One region of the Shewanella sp. MF05960 genome, then DNA from elsewhere that is predicted to be linked to it. Evidence: predicted binding sites of a transcription regulator. Region 1 holds the regulator's gene; each other region holds the start of a gene.
The links. Region 1 encodes sigma-54, which starts transcription at its own class of promoters, with help from an activator protein. Its sites were predicted from a motif close to GTTGGCACGNNNNTNGNNT; they were not measured.

Region 2: flgA (flagellar basal body P-ring formation chaperone FlgA) is a predicted target of sigma-54. The motif match lies at 3,629-3,647, and genes of this name have one in related genera.
Region 3: ACROAE_RS01960 (YggN family protein) is a predicted target of sigma-54. The motif match lies at 1,851-1,869, and genes of this name have one in related genera.

What each region holds. Positions count from the first base shown of each region.
Region 1 is NZ_JBOZPS010000004.1:194,405-201,265, forward strand. It holds gene lptC (LPS export ABC transporter periplasmic protein LptC) at 1-203, shown strand, start outside; gene lptA (lipopolysaccharide transport periplasmic protein LptA) at 190-771, shown strand; gene lptB (LPS export ABC transporter ATP-binding protein) at 768-1,499, shown strand; gene ACROAE_RS05725 (RNA polymerase factor sigma-54) at 1,908-3,392, shown strand; gene hpf (ribosome hibernation promoting factor) at 3,417-3,704, shown strand; gene ptsN (PTS IIA-like nitrogen regulatory protein PtsN) at 3,707-4,150, shown strand; gene rapZ (RNase adapter RapZ) at 4,147-5,010, shown strand; gene ACROAE_RS05745 (HPr family phosphocarrier protein) at 5,031-5,300, shown strand; gene ACROAE_RS05750 (hypothetical protein) at 5,984-6,136, shown strand; gene ACROAE_RS05755 (transposase) at 6,157-6,408, shown strand.
Region 2 is NZ_JBOZPS010000017.1:899-7,759, reverse strand. It holds gene flgD (flagellar hook assembly protein FlgD) at 1-558, opposite strand, end outside; gene flgC (flagellar basal body rod protein FlgC) at 583-999, opposite strand; gene flgB (flagellar basal body rod protein FlgB) at 1,002-1,400, opposite strand; gene ACROAE_RS15820 (CheR family methyltransferase) at 1,537-2,370, opposite strand; gene ACROAE_RS15815 (chemotaxis protein CheV) at 2,435-3,355, opposite strand; gene flgA (flagellar basal body P-ring formation chaperone FlgA) at 3,815-4,522, shown strand; gene flgM (flagellar biosynthesis anti-sigma factor FlgM) at 4,596-4,925, shown strand; gene ACROAE_RS15800 (flagella synthesis protein FlgN) at 5,021-5,446, shown strand; gene ACROAE_RS15795 (chalcone isomerase family protein) at 5,593-6,165, opposite strand; gene ACROAE_RS15790 (DUF2947 domain-containing protein) at 6,305-6,784, opposite strand.
Region 3 is NZ_JBOZPS010000002.1:56,813-63,673, reverse strand. It holds gene trmB (tRNA (guanosine(46)-N7)-methyltransferase TrmB) at 1-429, shown strand, start outside; gene ACROAE_RS01970 (50S ribosome-binding protein YggL) at 453-779, shown strand; gene glsB (glutaminase B) at 786-1,700, shown strand; gene ACROAE_RS01960 (YggN family protein) at 1,927-2,739, shown strand; gene ACROAE_RS01955 (LysR family transcriptional regulator) at 3,166-4,107, shown strand; gene ACROAE_RS01950 (DUF885 domain-containing protein) at 4,633-6,486, opposite strand; gene hemW (radical SAM family heme chaperone HemW) at 6,766-6,861, opposite strand, start outside.

The DNA of each region.
Region 1 (6,861 bases):
CAATTGATATTGAAGAACCGTTACAGTCAGTGACCACACAAGCAGTCACCCTAGATTTAACGACCATGATAGGCAGCTCACAAGAGATGGTGTATATCAAAGGTAAAGGGTTTATGATCCAAGGCTTAGGCCTACATGCTGACTTGAATACGCAAAAATTATCGCTACTAAGCAAAGTAGAAGGAACATATGAGTCACAATAATCGACATCCTCGCGCCAATGCCGCATTACTATTAAGTGGCTTACTTTGCATGCTGAGCATTCCAGCAATGGCAAAACAAGGTGATCTCAAACAAGAATTGAAAATTGCTGCAGTGAGCCAATCTGCCGACATTAAAAACAATCAAATTGTCTTTAATGGCCCCGTGACTATTGTGCAAGGCACGATTAATATTAATGCCGACGAATTACGCGCATTTACCCCCAAAAACGGCGTATCAAAACGCTTAATCGCGACGGGCAAACCCGCGACATTTTCTCAAGAACTCGACGACGGTAACATCGGTACCGCCAGTGCCAACGAAATCAGTTACGATCTCGCCACAACAACTCTGACGTTAACCGGTAATGCCAAGCTAGACCAAGCAGGCAGCCAAGTCACGGGCAACCTAATTAAATACAACATTAAAGCCCAAGAGTTAATTGCTGAGAGTACCGGTAAAGGCCAAGATCGCGTCATCACGATTATTCAACCAGAAAATTTCCAAGACGAGTCAGCGCCAAAACAAAAGCTGCCTGAGATCCCTGTCAACAAGCAGATAAAACCATGAGCCAAATTACCTTAACAGCTGAAAACCTAGCCAAAAGCTATAAAGCGCGTCAAGTCGTAAAAGACGTCAGCTTAACTGTAAAAACGGGGCAAATTGTCGGTTTACTTGGCCCTAATGGTGCCGGTAAAACAACCACGTTTTACATGGTTGTAGGGTTAGTCAAAAGTGATAAAGGCCGTATATTAATTGATAATGACGACCTCACCGCTGACCCAATGCATCTTAGAGCCCGTAAAGGGATTGGTTATTTACCACAAGAAGCCAGTATTTTTCGAAAACTCACCGTGCACGACAATATCATGGCGGTGTTACAAACCCGCAAAGAACTCAGTAATGACGAACGTATTGAACAGCTCCAGCATTTACTGGAAGAGTTTCACATTACTCACATTCGCGACAGCCAAGGCATGTCATTGTCTGGCGGTGAACGCCGTCGAGTCGAAATTGCCCGAGCACTCGCTGCTAACCCTAAATTCATTTTGCTTGATGAACCTTTTGCGGGGGTTGATCCGATTTCGGTTATCGACATTAAAAAAATTATCCAGCAGCTAAAAAGTCGTGGATTAGGTGTACTGATCACTGACCATAATGTTCGCGAAACACTCGATGTATGTGAAAGAGCTTACATCGTAAGCCAAGGTAATTTAATTGCCGAAGGAACACCTGAAGAGATCTTGAGCAATCAACAAGTTCGAGCTGTGTACTTAGGTGAACAATTCAAGCTATAGTTAAGTTATATACCCAAACAACCTGAAGATACTCGATTTCAGCAAGAATTTACACGCGTTTAGGCAAGGCATTGATTGCGGTTAATGGTCGTTCCCTTTCCAAAATCAATAACACAGCATGAACGCGTGTAAAACTTGCCCCTTGGGAGTTTCACCGTGTTCCCACTACGTTGTTGCGTTAATTTATAAGGTGCCTACATTACCGCATTAACGCGCCTAGTATTGAAAACACGGTGAAGCTCTGAAACACGTATCTTCAAGTTGATTGGGTATACGCCTTTTAGCCTATCTAATTCATTCCATTGAACGATACCTAAATTGCGTGAAATGTCATTGACGTACGTGACACCCCATTACAGTTTTTCGAGATTGTTATTTTTATGGAAATCATCTAGGGATAAGCGGTAAATGAAAGCGTCACTCCAACTTAAAATGGGTCAGCATCTCACTATGACCCCTCAATTGCAGCAAGCCATCCGCTTGCTGCAATTATCTTCATTGGAGCTACAGCAAGAAATCCAACAGGCGCTGGACTCAAATCCATTGCTTGAAATAGAAGATGAATTTTCTCAAGCTAAAGATCCCTTAAAAGAAAGTCGCGATCAATCAGACACAGACTTCAGTGACAACAGTAATGTGAGTGTCGAAAAAGATACTTCAACCATCGACACCACAGAATCCATCAGTAAAGAAACTATGGACGACATGCCCATGGACACGACCTGGGATGAAGTCTATACCGCCTCACCGATGTCAGGGTCTGGTAGTGCCAGCATGCGTGACGATGATATGCCTTTTCAAGGGGAAACCACCGAAGGCTTATATGAACATTTAGAGTGGCAAAAAAACTTAACGCCATTTTCAGACACCGACCTTGCCATCGCAACAGCCATCATTGACGCAATAGATGAACGCGGCTATCTAACCCAAAGCACTGAAGAAATACTAGAAGCTATGGGCGATGAAAATGTTGAGCTTGATGAGGTTCAAGCGGTGTTAAAGCGAATTCAACATTTTGACCCCGTAGGTGTTGCTGCACGTGACCTTAGTGAATGTCTACTCATTCAACTGTCACAATATGCAGACTCAACTCCGCACATTGAAAATGCGCGAATGCTCATCAAAGATTATTTGGATTTAATCGCTGGGCGTGACTTTAGATTATTAATGCGTAAAACGCGTTTAAAAGAAGATGAGTTACGTGATGCCATTACCTTAATTCAATCTCTTAATCCGCGTCCTGGCTTATTGATCACTGCCGTCGATGACGAATACGTGATCCCTGATGTCACAGTATTTAAAAAGAATGGCCGTTGGGTTGTTGAACTCAATCCAGATAACATGCCTAAAATCGGTGTTAATCAGCAATATGCAGCAATGGCTCGCAGCAGTAAAAACCCATCTGATACTCAGTTTATACGAGGTCATTTGCAAGAAGCTAAATGGTTTATCAAAAGCATTGAAAGCCGTAACGATACCTTGTTAAAAGTAGCCAATTGCATTGTGCAATTCCAACAAGGTTTTTTCGAATATGGCGAAGAAGCCATGAAACCTATGGTATTAAATGACATTGCTGAAGCCGTAGAAATGCATGAATCGACCATTTCGCGCGTGACCACTCAAAAATACATGCACACCCCACGAGGGTTGTTTGAATTAAAATACTTTTTCTCTAGTCATGTCAGCACTGATGATGGCGGAGAGTGCTCATCGACAGCAATCCGTGCATTTATTAAAAAGTTGGTTGCTGCAGAAAACCAGAAAAAGCCGCTTAGCGACAGCAAAATGGCTCAACTACTGGCCGAACAGGGCATAAACGTTGCTCGTCGTACGATTGCAAAATACCGTGAGGCAATGATGATACCGCCCTCAAACCAACGTAAGAGTTTATAAATCACTCAACAATGGAGAAGTGTAATGCAGATCAATTTATCAGGGCATCATGTTGAAATAACCGAATCTTTACGTGAATACGTTCAGGAAAAGTTTTCAAAGCTTGAACGGCACTTCGATCAGATCAATAATGTTCACGTTGTACTCAACGTAGAAAAATTACAACAAAAAGCAGAAGCTAAAGTCAGCCTAAAGGGCGGAGAAATTTTTGCAATGTCAGAACATACAGACATGTATGCAGCAATAGACGCCCTGATAGATAAGCTCGATCGTCAGGTAATTAAACACAAAGAGAAGTATACAAAACACTAACGATGGAACTTTGTACCATCCTGCAGCCGGAATGCACCACCTGTGCCACACCGGGCAGTAAGAAAAAGGTACTGGAACTTATCAGCGATTTAGTCGCTGCCCAGTACCCGACCCTGTCTTCGCAAGAGGTGTTTGAAAGCCTTATCGCAAGAGAAAAAATGGGTAGCACAGGTATAGGTAATGGTATTGCAATACCTCATGGCCGATTAACGACAATCGATCACCCTATTGCGATCTTTGTAAAATGCGAAGAACCCATTTCGTTCGATGCCATCGATAAACAACCTGTCGATATCTTATTTGCATTATTAGTTCCTGCAGATCAGTGCCAACAACACTTAAGCACCTTATCTTCGATGGCCCAAAAACTCAGCGACAAACAAGTACTAAAACAGCTGCGTAAAATCCACGATTCAACAGAACTCTATCAGGTAATTACGGCATGAAACTTGTTATCGTATCAGGACGGTCAGGCTCAGGTAAATCAGTAGCATTAAGAGTACTAGAAGACCTAGGCTATTACTGTGTTGATAACCTGCCATTGCCGCTAATTGGCACCTTATTGGCTCAGTTAAAAGGCAATAATGACCTAGTAGCGATTAGTGTTGATGTGCGCAATATTGCCGAACAAGGCAAAGTGCTTCAAGAACAACTTGAAATACTGCAACCTGATACCGAAATTACCAGTTTTTTCTTAAACTCTAGCGACAAAGTTTTACTTAAACGCTACAGCGAAACACGCAGATTACACCCACTATCTAAAAACCATATTTCATTACAAGAAGCGATTAAATTAGAAGGCCGCTTACTCGAACCTATCGCCAAAATGGTTGATCACTATGTCGATACATCGGCACTCAATATTTACGAGCTAAGCGATCAAGTAAGACAAATATTGCTTGGCAGTGTTGATAAAGAGTTAGTGATTAATTTTGAATCGTTTGGCTTTAAACACGGTATGCCGACCGAAGCAGACTTTATGTTCGACGTGCGCTTTTTACCTAACCCGCACTGGGAAATAGAATTAAGACCATTAACAGGTCTTGATGAGCCTGTGCAAGAGTTTCTTGGCCGTCAGCCTCTGGTGAATAAGTTTATTTGGCAAATCGAAAATCTATTCGAAACCTGGATGCCACATTTAGAGCGTAATAATCGCAGTTATTTAACCATCGCCATCGGCTGTACAGGCGGACAACATCGCTCAGTTTATATCACAGACCAACTCGCTAAGCGATTTAGACAAGGCAGTAAACACACAGTCAACGCCCGCCACAGAGAGCTAAATATCAGTGAAGATCAGCTTTAGTCCTATGTGGAGTGCTAGCCATGCTTGAGCGCCAAGTCACCATCTCAAATAAATTAGGTTTACATGCACGAGCAGCCACAAAACTAGCGATACTGGCTGCTGACTTTGATGCTGAAATCACCCTAATTCAAGCAGACAAACAAGCCAGTGCCGCTAGCGTGTTAGGACTGCTCATGTTGGAAAGTGGCATCGGAAAAATGATCACTGTCACAGCAACAGGTCCAGACGCAGCAGTGGCATTAGAGGCGGTGTGTAATTTGATTAACGATAAATTCGATGAAGGCGGCTAACGCGTCGCACTGATTATCTAACAGCACTTAACAAACGTCAGTTGTACTCTCTCGTGGCATTTTTTGACAATGATATTCAAGTTAAACTGAATTTATTTAACCGCTTACAGCCCACTATTCATCAATTACCATTCATTGCATACGACTCACATTTCACGGTAAATGATTAACCGCTCAAATTGAATATAATGCCTTTTAAATTAATCAAAAACCGCTGGAAACATTCAGTGTGGTCACTTGTTAATGCGGATTAGTATTTCCCCCTCTTCAGTCGTGCGCCGACTAAAGTACACTTATTCTTTAACGTTGAGAATGACGCTCTTAAGCAGTTTTTAAGCGTGTCTTCAAGGAACCTTGGCGCACTGTTATTTATCCTCATATGAATGACAAACGTAATGTCCTCATTTTGTCATTTACATAACCTTTTACTGCCATAAATTACCGCCATAATGCCTCTCAATAAACAGCCATCACCCAAAGGCTAGTTCACCAAATTAGTGCAATTGCACCAATTAAAACAAACAACCCAATATTGCAAAACACAATAATAACTATAAACACTTGTTTTTAAACAATTTAAATTAATTTAAACAGTTGGCACACAGTTTTCATATAGAGAGAAGATACCTACTAAGTAGTAGTTTAATTTTTAAGCAGTCCATTGTCATTTGTAGGAGATAGCGATGAGTAAAATGAACCTAGGTCAGAACATCAAATCAGTTAATGGCATGGTCGCTAAGCTGATTGGACAATGCCGTCAAAACATTTTTTTCTTAGCGCATCTTGGTTGCAGCCAGTGGGATGAAGTTGAATCCCGTTCAAGCAAATACAAATAAAGCATTAAGGAATAAATAAGATGAGTATTTCAACTGCGAGACACTATCCAATGGACTTTCAACATCAAGTGATTAGCGAAGTTAAGGTACATAACCGCCTATTATCTGATGTCGCCAAACAATATGGTGTGTCATCAAAAACTGTATATAAATGGGTCAAATATAGCGAAAGCCATAAAACTGAAAAACGCGGTGCAATAATGTCAGAGATCGCTCTTTTACAGGAAAAAATTACTCAGTTAAGTCAACAATTACAAACAATGGCAAGTTAAGCCAAAACCGTTTTGGCAAGGATGTATGAGTGTGTTGTCGGTTGGTCCCCCAGCGAACTGATAATACAAAGCAAATAGCAACAACATCATACTAATAATAAGCGCACAACATCTTGCATCCTTGCCGCTTTATTTTTTACCGTTAATGCCGTGTGTTGTTGTAACGAACACAGTCATTAACGCGACAGTTCAGGCGTTATTGGGTCCCCAGACTCTATATCCAATAACGTCATTTTTATTCGAGTAGATGCAGTGAGGTTCATTTAACGCCGCTCTACCCATGTTATGGCAAGGATGTTTGACCGTATTATCACTCGCCCCCAGCATGTCGATAACACAGCAAACAAACTAACAATAAGCGCACAACATCTTGCATCCTTGCCGCTTTATTTTTTACCGTTAATGCCGTGTGTTGTTGTAACGAACACAGTCATTAACGCTACAGTTCAGGCG
Region 2 (6,861 bases), on a different contig from region 1:
ATCAATGTTACCGCCGGCGCTACCATCAACACTAAAGGTTTTAATGAGCTGTCCGGATTCATCTTGTACACTCACGGTAATAGTTTCCATGGCCGATGGCGTACTAATCACGCCATTTATACCAGGACTCTCAGCGGAAATAATCCCAGTATCAGAAGGGATTAATACCTTACGGCCAACGAGACTCGATGCTTGCAATGCCTGACTTGAGCTCATCACAGTATTGAGGTTTAAAATTTCATCGTTAAGATTTGAAATACCATCAACAGTAGAAAATGATGCCATTTGGGCAATCATTTGATCATTGTCTACAGGCTCAAATGGGTCTTGCATTGATAACTGCTGACTGAGCAATGCAAAGAAGTCTTCTTGCTTTAACAGCTGATCATTCGCTTCAGGAACCGCGCTCTGCTCAGGTAACCGAATTGAATCGAGAAACGAATTACCCGTGGTTAACGTAGTAGTGCTCTGCACTGAACTCTTGGTCACTGCACTCGTATTTGATGCACTGCTTGACGTTTGCGGTAAAGACTGACTGTAAGAATTAATTAGGCTCATAGCTGCCTCCTTGAAAAATCAAAACTATTTACCCATATTGAGCGTTTGTTGCAGCATTGATTTAGTGGCATCTGCTACCTGAACATTCATTTGGTAAGACCGCGAAGCTGAAATCATGTCAGCCATTTCTTCCATTACATTCACGTTTGGCTTGTAAATAAATCCGTCAGCATCAGAAAGTGGATGATCTGGCGAGTACTCTTTAATTAGCGGTTTATCACTTTCAACAATGCCCTTCACCGACACTCCAGGAGATTGATTTTGCTGATTGCTGGCTTTGGCCATTTCTGCTTCAAAAACTGGATGACGTGCACGATAGGTTTTATCGACACTGCTCGACACTGAGTCTGCATTGGCAATGTTACTGGCCGTGGTATTAAGCCTGACAGATTGCGCCGACATCCCTGAACCAGAAACATTAAAGATATTGAATAAACTCATGATTAATCACCTCGCAATGCTTTACGCATGCCACTAAATTTACTTTCAAGAAAACCCAGTGACATTTGATATTCGAGCGCATTTTGCATAAATGCAGATTGTTCTTTTTGCGTGTCGACTGTGTTGCCATCGCCGGTGTCGGGTTGAGTCGGCACACGGTATTGCACGTGTTGCTGTGTTAATGACGTTAAATCAAAGTGCTTTTCGGTGGTTTGACTCATGCTTAAGCCATTTTGATGAGAGCTCGCGGCTTTCATCGCAGAAGCAAAATCCACATCCCGCGCTTTGTAATGAGGAGTATTGGCATTGGCGATATTACTTGAAATCACTTCTGCTCTTTGAGAACGTACGCCCAACGAGTATTGGTGAACACCTAATGCATTATCGAAATTAATCGCCATAAAATTGCCTCCATCAGCTAACTGATAGAATTAAAGCAAGGGTTATGCCAACAATTTCAATAAAGGATGAATAAGTATTTTAAATGAACATGCCGACGAATGCCGGCATGATAAAGCTAGTAAGCTATTTATTTAACTAGGTTTTCTTTTGATAGTAAATACCAGGATTACAACGAACCATATTAAATTCTTCGGTTAAACCGGCAATAGATTCTGACGCACCTAAGAATAAAATCCCTTTAGGGTTAAGTGCGGCAGCAAATTGCCGCAAAATTTTAGCCTTTGCCTCTGGTGCAAAGTAAATCAGCACATTACGACAAAAGATAATGTCGTATTTACCTAATAAACTATAACTTTCAAGAAGATTATGAGCTCTAAAGTTAACCAGACGCTTCACATTGTCTTTCAGTTTCATGTTGCCCGACGGTAAAGCATCAAAAAACTGACGCTTACGTTCATCAGATAAACCACGCGCTAACGCTAAACTGTCGTATTCAGCATTTTTACAACGTTCAAGCATAGAAGGCGATAAATCCGTTGCCTGAATAGATGCTCCGCCAGGCAGTGCGCCAGGCTTACGTTGTTGGTATTCAAGTACCGTCATGGCGAGAGAATAGGGTTCTTGACCTGATGAGCAAGCAGCCGACCAAATCTTTAATGGACGACCTAACTTACTGTACTCAGGTAATAAGGTATTATGCAGTAACTCGAAAGGATAACGGTCACGAAACCATAAGGTTTCATTGGTTGTCATCGCGTCGATCACTTCAGCACGTAACTGGCGCTCAGTCGGTTTCATCGACTTTTTAACCACCTCTGATAATGAGGGTAAGTTATGCTTACCCATCAAAGGGGCCAAACGGCTACGCACTAAATATTGTTTATTCTCGCCTAACACAATACCGCTATGCTGTTCTAAAAACAGTCTAAATTGATTGTACTCTGCTTCAGCAAGTGATTTATCTGTCACATTAACATCCTAAAATAAGTAAGCTTATAGCGCTTAATAATTTACACGCTGTCATTATAGACAGTTATAAGCTCAAATGTTTGTTTACTGCGGCGGCCAATTCATCTGGGTTAAATTTCGCAATAAAATCGTTTGCGCCCACTTTTTGCACCATCGCCTGATTAAATACGCCACTGAGTGAAGTGTGTAGTACCACTTTGATATTCTTCAATTTTGGATCGTCACGAATTTCAGCCGTTAAGGTATAACCGTCCATTTCTGGCATTTCGATATCGGAAATAATTAACGGGATTTCGTGCGATACATCGTCCATTTCAGCCGCGATAGCTTTAAGTTTATTTAAAGCTTCTCGGCCATCTTTGGCAGTATCAATCTGTAGATTTAGCGATTCGAGTGAGCGAATAATTTGCTTGCGTGCCACGGCTGAGTCGTCAATCACCATAATGTGGTAATGCTGTTCTCTATCGATGGTTAGCGTTTCGTTCACTTCTTTACTGATCGCGGTTTTAACCGGAGAAATCTCATCAAGGATTTTCTCTACGTCTAAAATCTCAACCAACTCGCCTTCAATTTCGGTTACTGCCGTTAAATAAGAATAACGCCCTGCACCTTGTGGTGGTGGCATGATTGCAGCCCAGTTCATATTGATAATACGCTCAACGGAACTCACCAGGAATCCTTGCACACTGCGGTTGTATTCAGAAATGATAATGAAACAATTTTCAGTCGACGTGAGTGGACGGCCACCGGTTGCAGCACTTAAATCAATGACCGAAATGGTTGTACCACGAATGTGAGCGACACCTTTAACAAATCGATTTAATTTAGGTAATGTGGTTAATGGAGGACATTGCAGGACCTCTTTAACTTTAAACACGTTAATACCGAAGCGCTGACGACCATTAAGCCTAAACAGCAGTAATTCTAATCTGTTTTGCCCAACAAGTTGGGTACGTTTGTTTACTGAATCTAAAATGCTCGACATAGCGGGGCCTTGTAGTTAACTGTCACCCAAAAGGATACATTTGTTATTAAAATTATCGTAAAGCCTAATTCTTGATAATAAACTTAATTTGTTGATAAAGTTCAATTATCGATAGTAAAACCCGGTTCGCAGTACCCAGTTGCAATATCCACACTACCCGGTTGCAATAATGAATACGTTGTTGATAACACATTTTACTGGCAACGCACACCAGTTAACCATTGCCAGGTCGACTACACAATGAATACTTATCGCCACAACTTATCAACACAAATAGGCATACAACTTGCTTAGATTAATAAACTAGCCGATACGGTATTTTTTTGACGGAGGATAATGAACATGATTCGCCGCCATACCCATCGATTATTAGTCTATTCAATACGTCTACATTATCCGCGTATTAATCGTTTTTCAAAGTATAGGTGCATTCTGGCAAAACAAGCTAGTATCTTCATTATGAAAGTATTTTTTTTATGTTTTTTGTGCTTACTCTCGCTTTCTTTACCGGTATTTGCCAGTGAAGAAGCCACTGCTCCTTCATTATCGACCATTTATCAATTAGCTAAAGAGGCCGTAGAAAAAAAAATTGATGTAGAGTCAAACGCTAAGGTCGAAATTACCCCACAAAATTTAGAAGGAAGGCTGACACCGCCACGCTGCTATCCTCCAATATCGGTTGAGTTAGCCAGCGAACGAGATGTCACTCGAAATAACACCGTTAAAATAAGCTGTGAAACTCCAGATTACGACTACCCGTGGCAGATGTACTTGTCTGTAAGAGTTGATATTCAATATCCTGTTATTGTCGCGACTGAATTATTGTCACCCAATCAGATTCTTAATTCTGATGACTTAGCCATTATGTATGTAGACCAATATAGTTTGAAGGGACAATTCTTTTCAGATAAAGCGAGCCTACTCGGTTCGCGCGTAAAACGTCGAGTCGCTAAAGACTCACCGATCATTGGCAGTAATCTTTGTTTTGTCTGTAAAGGAGACATGGTCTCTATATATGCTAAGACACAGAGTATCGAAATTAAAACCTTGGGTGAAGCATTGCGTGACGGCAATATTGGAGAAGCTATTAAGGTCAAAAATAGCAAAAGTAACAAACGACTAGAAGCTGTAGTGATTGGTGTTGGTGAAGTTGAAGTTAGGATGTAAAATAGATTAAAGTTTTTTCCACGAGCGCCGATAGCCTGTATGGAAAACCTAATACATTACGCTGGAGCCTCACATGGCAATTGATATTAAGCACAATACTGCGACCAATACACAGATGCGCACAGCACGTGACACGCAGTCTACTTCACAAACAAACACTGCTGCGCCACAAAAATCGGCTGCACCCGTTAAAAGTGATTCGGTAAGCATTACTTCGCAAGCGCAACAGCTGCAAAGTGCTCAAGGCAAAATGGCTGCATTACCTGAAGTGGATCAAAAAAAGGTCGCTGAAATTAAACTGGCTATCTCAGAAGGTCGTTATAAAGTCGACCCAGAAAAATTAGCTGCGAATATCGCTAGTTTTGAAGCTGAACTGAGCGGCCTATCGTTCGATAAAGAGTAGCCTAGTCCGTTACTCTTTATTGTATTTTAACCTTTGTTATCGGTGCACTTTTGCATCATAGGAAAGTGTTGACTACGTAAACCAAAGAGTAATATATGACCGATATAACTGTGCTACTTGATGCTCAACATCAAACTCTCACTCTGCTTAAACAGCTCATTACTGAAGAAAAAGACGCATTACTCAAGCAAGATGCTGACAAACTGTTAGCGCTCGCTAAAGATAAATTGCAGCGCATGAGCTTACTCAAGGCAACGGATGAAAAGTTAGCTGCCCACCCAGAGGCGGAAAAGCTGACCTCTGTACCTGAACTTGCCCAAAAAGTTGAATCGGCCAAAGCTATCCTTGCCGAGTGCAAACACATCAACACGCAAAACTCTAGCTTAATAGAGCATAATATTGCCACGATAAATCGTTTAGCCCAGGCGCTACAAGTGAGCCGTAATGCCACTAGCCTCACCTATAACGATAAAGGCAAAACCTCGACAATTTCGAGCTTAGGTAATGATTTTACTGCCTAGGACTAGGACGCTTCGCTGCTAGAGACGCTTCGCTGCTAGAAACTATTAAATCTGATCTAGCACCTAGCAGGACGCAGTCCGACCTAGTATCTAGCAGGACAAAGTCCGTCCTATCAGCGCAGCGACCCTAGCACCTAGTAGAGAATTTACTGCGCTAACATATCCTGCTTTAAACTGTCTTGCGCTGGATTATCACCCAACCAAATCTTTAATAACGCCTGACGAAATGCCTCTCCTGCAATGTTACCTTGAACATGGCCATTTTTAATACTGGTCACGCCCTTGCCTTTTTGAGTCACAAAAGTAAATTGATCGCCCTCAACAATTTCATCGGCAAACAATTGAGTAAATTGTTGAATATCCGTTTTAATCGAACCAATATTGTTATCGGTTGCCGCATCAAAGCCTTCTTCAATCGCATTGCGCATTTTATCTGAGGTGATCATCCCAGAGGTAATGGTTAATTGAATCACCGCAATCGGTTGCTCAAGCACGCTATCTAATTGGTTTACTGTTGCAGGCAAATATAAATTGCCGACATATAAGTCCATAAAAAACTTACTGCGCACGCCTGCACCATTCAGCACTAAGGTTTGATCTGCAAACATCGCTTGATCCGCAACATTCACATCAGCAACCATTTTTGCCTGTACTGCAGTTGGTGCTAACGTTGGCAATAACACCGAAAAAGCCAAACCGATTAACGCATAAAGTTTCATGTCATCTCTTTTAAATAATCTGTTATTCATAAAAGTGGTTATCATCTGTTTTAGTAGAGTCTATTAATCTCGAGTAGACACATAAGCTCTACATACAAATGATTTCAACACCAGGTTGTCATTCATAGAATATGTAGCTCTAACCTCTAACACCTAATTTATATTGACCATTTTGCTCAAACATCAATGCTTGTTTGTGTTTTTGCGCCATTAAAATTGGACCATCATCAAAAAATAAAAAGCATTTCCAGTTACGAACAAACACATCCCAACGGGTTTCTAACACTTGATATTTTTCATAACAGAAATAAATCACAGTATCATCTGGCCATTTAATGTGTTCTAAAATAGCTTCAGGCAATGCATTATCATGAGAATCCCACGCCGACTGCCAATGCTCAGTCGCACTCCAAGCATCCTGCTTTGCTGGCCAATCACCTTTTTCGAATAGTTCCGCACGGCTGCTTTTATTGCTTATCCACTTATTCCATACTTCCATGGCACTTTTATCAGCCAATGGCTTGATCAACGCCTTGTCATCGTCTGACACCGGCAAATCTTTATGGTTAAAAATCCACTTACGCTTATAAAGTTCAAACGGAATATATGAGTGTGACAAACAACTGCTCCTGGCAACATAAAATGAGGCGCAATTATAGCGTTAAAACAAGGTAAACTGCGATAGAGTACAGCAGA
Region 3 (6,861 bases), on a different contig from region 1:
CCTGGTATTGGCGCTTGTTTAGGTGATGCCGGTGACGCCAAAGTGACTAACCTTCGCGTGTATCATCATGATGCGATGGAAGTGTTAGAGCACAGTATTGCTGATGGTTCATTAGCGCGTTTACAGCTATTCTTTCCAGATCCTTGGCACAAAAAACGTCATCATAAGCGCCGTATAGTGCAATCTGAATTTGTTCAGTTAGTGCGTCGTAAGCTTAAAGTCGGTGGCGTATTTCATATGGCAACTGACTGGGAAAACTACAGCGAGCATATGTTAGAAGTAATGAATGCCGCTGAAGGTTATAAAAACCAATCGACTACTGGTACAGTGGTTGAGCGTCCTGATCATCGTCCGTTAACCAAGTTTGAAGCGCGCGGTCACCGTTTAGGTCATGGCGTTTGGGATATCATGTTTGAGCGTACCGCTTAATTCTAGCAACAGGAGAGTACATCATGGCGCAAAATCGTAGCCGACGTTTACGTAAAAAATTACGAGTCGATGAATTTCAAGAGTTCGGGTTTGACATTAATTGGATATTTGATGAGTCAGTATCAGAAGCCGACATTGATGCATTAGTCGATCAATTCATCAATGAAGTTATCGAACCTCGTCAATTAGGTTTCCACGGTGGTGGGCATAAAGAGTGGGAAGGCATTATTGCTACTCAAGCTATTGGTAAATGTACTGATGAAGACGTTGCTGCCGCGAAAGCATTTTGGCAAAGCAAACCAGTGTCAGGTATCGAAGTCAGTGACTTATACGATATTTGGTGGGGATAAACCAAATTGCTTGAGCAATTATTACTTCAAGAAGCGGTAGACAAAGTCAGGCCGTTATTGGGTAAAGGTAAAGTGGCAGGGTATATTCCTGCCCTTGCCAATGTAGACCCCAATAAAATAGGTATTGCCATTACGACTATCGATGGTACTACCATTGGGGCCGGTGATTACCTCGAACCATTTTCTATTCAAAGTATTTCCAAAGTCTTTAGCCTCACGCTCGCGTTAAATTTATACACAGAAGATGAAATCTGGAACCGTGTCGGTAAAGAGCCGTCAGGGCATTCATTTAACTCTTTAGTACAGGTGGAGTTAGAGCGAGGTAAACCGCGTAATCCATTTATTAATGCGGGTGCTTTGATCATCGCCGACTTACTGCAAGCGCGTTTAGGTGCACCAAAGCATCGTATGTTAGAAGTGGTCAGACAATTAAGCCAAAACCCGATTGTGAGCTACGATAAAGTGGTTGCAGATTCTGAATATCAGTTCAGTGCCCGTAATGCCTCTATTGCGTATTTGATGAAATCATTTGGTAATTTTGACGGTGATGTTGATACTGTCCTCAAAAGCTATTTTCATTATTGTTCGTTAAAAATGAACTGCGCAGATTTATCTCGGGCGATGTTTTATTTAGCTAATCGAGGCAAAACCTTAAACGGTGATAATTTAGTGTCACCAGTGCAAACTCGGCAGCTTAATGCATTACTGGCTACATCGGGCTTATATGATGGTGCCGGGGAGTTTGCTTATCGTGTAGGTATGCCAGGTAAAAGTGGTGTGGGTGGCGGCATCATTGCGGTAATACCGGGTGATATGTCTATCTGCGTTTGGTCTCCCGAGCTTGATATGAATGGCAACTCGCTTGCCGGCACGGCAATGCTCGAGCACATCAGTCAACAACTAGGCCGTTCTATTTTTTAATAGCCCACCGTTAAATTAATTATTATTGAGATTCGCAAAATAGACTATTTTTTGGTTTATTTTGCGAATACACTGCCGTCATTGAATGTTTACTTGCCTACCTGAATACATCTAAATCGTTTTATCTTCTATAAATTAGTGAGTTACGGAATTGGCACAACTTGTGCTTAGTAATCACTATATCCAGACCAATTACTCATATTCTTATACTAAAAGGGTTTTTATCATGACCAAACAAAAGTTAATTTGTAGTTTAGCAGTAAGTAGTTTGCTGTTTACAGCAGGAGCATGGACACCCGCTATGGCTAAAATGTCACTAAATGATGAAAAGTGTAATGTCACGTTAAACTACGATGTCACCGTGGAACCGACAACTTTACAGGTCAGTGATAATGGCAATGAAAAATACCGTGTTGAATTAGGCCAACTGTATGTTGATGGCAAAAAAGTGACCTTAGATGATAAGCAGCAAAAACTGTTAACCCAATACTCAGAAGAGTTATCGCGCCAAGTGCCTGATGTTATCGATTTAGTCGGTGACGTGGTTTCTATCGCTACTCAGGCCGTTAATATGGCGCTGACGCCTGTTTTTGGCGACGCCGCGGGTATGCAAATAGACAAACTCATGGTCGGTATTCAAAAGCGAGTCGATACCATGGCCTATCAGCAAGGTGATAAGTTTTACCTTGGCTCAACAGAAGCCTCAATAGAGAAAACCTTCAATAAAGAGTTTGAGCAAGAAATTGAACAAATGGTAACGAGTTCAATGGGATCGCTAATGATGACCCTGGGCAGTCAAATTATGTCATCAGAAGGTGGTACGTTTGAAGAGAAAATGAATGCATTTTCGCAAAAAATGGACAATGTAGGCACCGATATTGAGAAGCAACTTGAGTCACAGTCTCAAGGGCTTGAAGCGCGAGCGACAACCGTATGCGACAACTTTGCAGCGTTATTAGTGCTTGAAAGCCAAGCGCGAGAAGCCATTCCTGAACTTGCGCCATACACGTTAGCTAAACTCGGTGAAACCACCAAGTAAGTTGTTTTATTTAGTCAACCCGTCTCCCTGATATGACACCTGACTTCCCCTGTGCTCTTTTTCAAGACACAGGGGCTTTTTTTATGTGCCTAAAGCCCTCATCTGCCTGTCGTAGCTTAATTTCTTTGTTCTGATAAAAAAATTGTCAATTATAAATATAGAGCCATATAGTGTTTTTTTGTTATACTCACCCAAATTATAAGAAAAAATATACTCTACTTTAGATGCGGTTATGTTTAACGATGACAAAAATGAGTGTCGGATAACAGCTTTTGCGTGTTCTGCCATTTTTTTCAATCTAATTCGATAAATATGACTGAGTTGATGTGAATGTTTAACTCAAATGTGGCAGTTGACTTGCTTATATTTGGGATTCAACAAGCACCTGAATTTTATTAATGTCGTAACCAGTTTAAGGCGACTTCCATGTTAGAACTGTTAGAACCTATCGCAATTTTTACTCACGTTGCACGAGCAGGAAGTTTTAGTGCTGCAGCCAGACGTCTTGGCATTTCTAAATCTAAAGTCAGTACTCAAGTCGCAGATCTTGAACACAAACTTGGTGTACAACTTATTCAACGTACTACACGTAGCTTAAGCCTGACCGAAGCCGGTAATTTACTGTACCTTCAAGGTGAAGAATTACTTCGCGATGCTGAACAAGCTGTTTCAAGTGTGCATAACTTAAATGATGCCACTCGTGGCGTGTTGAAAGTAGGTATTTCACAATCATTTGGTACCATGCATATTATTCCAGCATTGCCAGAATTTATGGCTCGTCACCCAGAGCTTGAATTGCAAGTCAGTCTGCTTGACCATAAAGTGGATGTTGTCAGTGAAGGGTTAGATTTATTGTTAACAATGTCTGAGCAACTACCTTTAGGTATGGTTGCTAGACCGCTAATGAAATGTCAGTTTTTGCTTGTTGCATCACCAGGTTATATTGCTCAACATGGAAATATTAGCCGCCCTGAACAGTTGGTTGAACACAATTGCTTGGTGTATCAAGGTGAGTGGCACGAGCACAGCATGTGGCAATTTAAAAAGGGTGAAGATTACTGCGAAATCGGTGTTTCGGGTAACTTCCGTGTTGATAACGCTCCTGCACTTAAATCGGCAGCAGTAAGTGGTTTAGGGATTGTGTATCTTGCCAGTTACTTAATGGAAGATGAAATTGCTCAAGGTACTTTAGTGCCGTTATTACCAGATTGGCAATTAACGCATAATTTACCCTTGCAGGCGGTTTATCCACGTCGTAAGCATTTGGCACCTAAAGTCAGTTCATTTATCGATTTCATTAAAACGCACATCAGTAGCCCACCATATTGGGATGCTAAATTCGAACATTTATACAAACTTCGTAAGTAAAAGTGGAAACATTGTTCACTAAATAAAACAAAGCCGCATATTACCTTGCGGCTTTATTTTTATCTTATATTTATCATATGCTTAAGTTTTTCGTTGTTTAGTTGTTTAGCGAATAACTAATCAATGACTTACTGAACATCGGCATGTTTGTTATTGCACTCTGTTCTTATTTAAATACAATGGGAGGTAGTTGATTCAAAATGATTTGAATATGCGTTTTCTGAGAAATGACCCCTTTTCAGTTGAGGCTCAAATCGGCAACCAAGCGAGTTTTGAATCAGTGCTGACAATTGTTTGTTCCAAACTAAAACCATGTCAGCTTTGAAACCATCATCCTAGTTTTTTGGTTACCCCAGGCATTGATCTGGGGTTATTTTTTTGTGTTTTTTCTCCGTTTAATTCAATTCAGTTCAATTCAGTTCAATAAAAAATGCAGCAACCTTAGGTTGCTGCATTTTTGTTATCGTAAATCAATTTTTGCTATCGTAAATCAAGATATGGAAGCTTGTTTTACTGGCATAATTTTTATGCCGCTTTTATGTGCTTAATCCATTTGTTGACTTGTTCTTCGAGTACATCGAGCGGTAGTGGACCATTTCGTAACACTACATTATGAAACTCGCGGATATCAAATTTATCCCCAAGCTGTTTTTTCGCCTGTTCGCGTAAGGACAAAATTTTCAGCATACCCACTTTATAAGCGGTCGCTTGAGATGGCATAACAATATGACGCTCTACCATTTTTATCGCATCAGACTCAGCATTTGGCGTGTTTTCAACGTAGTAAGCAATCGCTTGTTCGCGGGTCCATTTTTTAGTGTGGATACCTGTATCAACCACTAGGCGACAGGCGCGCCATAACTCCATTGATAATCGGCCGAAGTCTGAATATGGATCAGCATATAAGCCCATTTCTTTAGGGAAATACTCAGAATATAATCCCCAACCTTCAACATAGGCTGTGTAGCCGTTAAATTTACGAAACTGAGGGATGCCTTGCAGCTCTTGTGCTTTGGCTATTTGCATGTGATGGCCAGGAATACCTTCATGGTAAGCCAATGCTTCCATTTGGTATTTAGGCATGGCATCCATTTTATATAAGTTGGCGTAGTAAGTGCCCGGGCGTGAACCGTCTGGTGCAGGTTGGTCATAGAACGCTTTGCCGGCAGACTTTTCACGAAATGATTCAACTTGTTTAACCAATAAAGCTGCTTTGGGTTTAACTTTAAAGACCTCGTCTAAACGAGATTCCATATTATCGATTAACGCTTTTGCTTCTGTTAAATAGGCTTGTTGGCCTGCTTTGGTATCTGGGTAATAAAACTGTTTGTCATCACGCATAAAAGTGAAAAACTCAGACAAAGTGCCAGAGAAATTGACTTTTTTCATGATGATACGCATTTCATTATGAATACGCTTCACTTCAGACAATCCAAGGTCGTGGATCTCATTGGCTGTCATATTAGTGGTGGTAGTGCGGGCAAGCGCATTATTAAAAAATGCTTCACCGTTTGGTAACTTCCAGGCACCATCACGATCATCCGCGCGCGCTTCTAGGGTTTTGGTGTAACGGATTAAATGTTCATATGCGGGCTTAACTTTGGTGAGTAAAGCGTGTTTCACTTCTGCTAATAGGGCTTGTTTTTTATCGTCACTGATATCGAGCTTAGCAATTTTACGGTTGGCATCAGCCCAAAGTGCATTATCTTTGCCAGTGTCGGTAAACGGCACGCCTGAAATAATATTCTCACTGTCAGCCATCACATAAGCAAACACAAACTTAGGCGCAATAATTTGTTTTTCTGCACGCAGTTCTAATGCAGCTTCTAGCTGAGCTAACAACGTTTCAGTGGCATTCAGACGGCTAATATAAGCCTTAGCATCGCTTTCATCTGTAATTTGATGTTGATTAATAAGAATGGCTGCCACCATCGAATGAGCACCATACATTTGGTTCATTGGGTAGGTATGGTAACGCCATTTATCGTCAGCAATGGCTTGCTCTAGGCGTGCATGTAATAACTCAAAACTCAGTGATGTTTGCTCATCGAGTTGTTTTACATCTAAAGCATTAAGTTGCGCAAGTTGCTTTTTAGCGCGCTCAAGGTCGGCATCTGCCGCAGCTTCTGACAAGTCATTCCATTTGTCGTAGTCTTTTTTGATGCCCAGGTAGGTTTGATTAACAGGGCTGGACATGACATTTTCCATGAAGATGTCTTCAAACAATGCGTTGGCTTTTTCTGACTCGCTATTAAGAGCAACAGTTTTGGTTTCTTGTTGGTTTAATGGAGCTGTTGTGTGCGAGTGTGCAATAGCAGTTGTGCTTAATAAGCTTGATAGTGCCACGGCAATAATAGTCGTTTTGGTTTTGAGGGACATCGATATCTTCCTAAAGTACACAATTTATAGGCTGACATCCTAATCAAGCTTTCACTAAATGTGTTAATTGAAATGTTAGAAAGTGTGTATTTTGTTATTGTTATACCATTCCGCGTTAATAAGTGATGGCTCACCGAGAGTTTAGAAGGGCTTAAATAAGGCGTATGACTGACTTGTTAATTTTATTAGCAAGGCATGCGCAAAAGATGGGGGAAATGGGTGCCCAAGCGCTTGCTAATGGGCACGTTTTATAAGGTGTTGTATATGAGTTAAGTCGGGTTAAATAAACTGCGACAGTAAATCATTGACAAACATGTGCCCCTTTGGCGTGAGTTGCCAATGGGTGTCTGTTTCAGTGAGTAAGCCTCTGTTTAT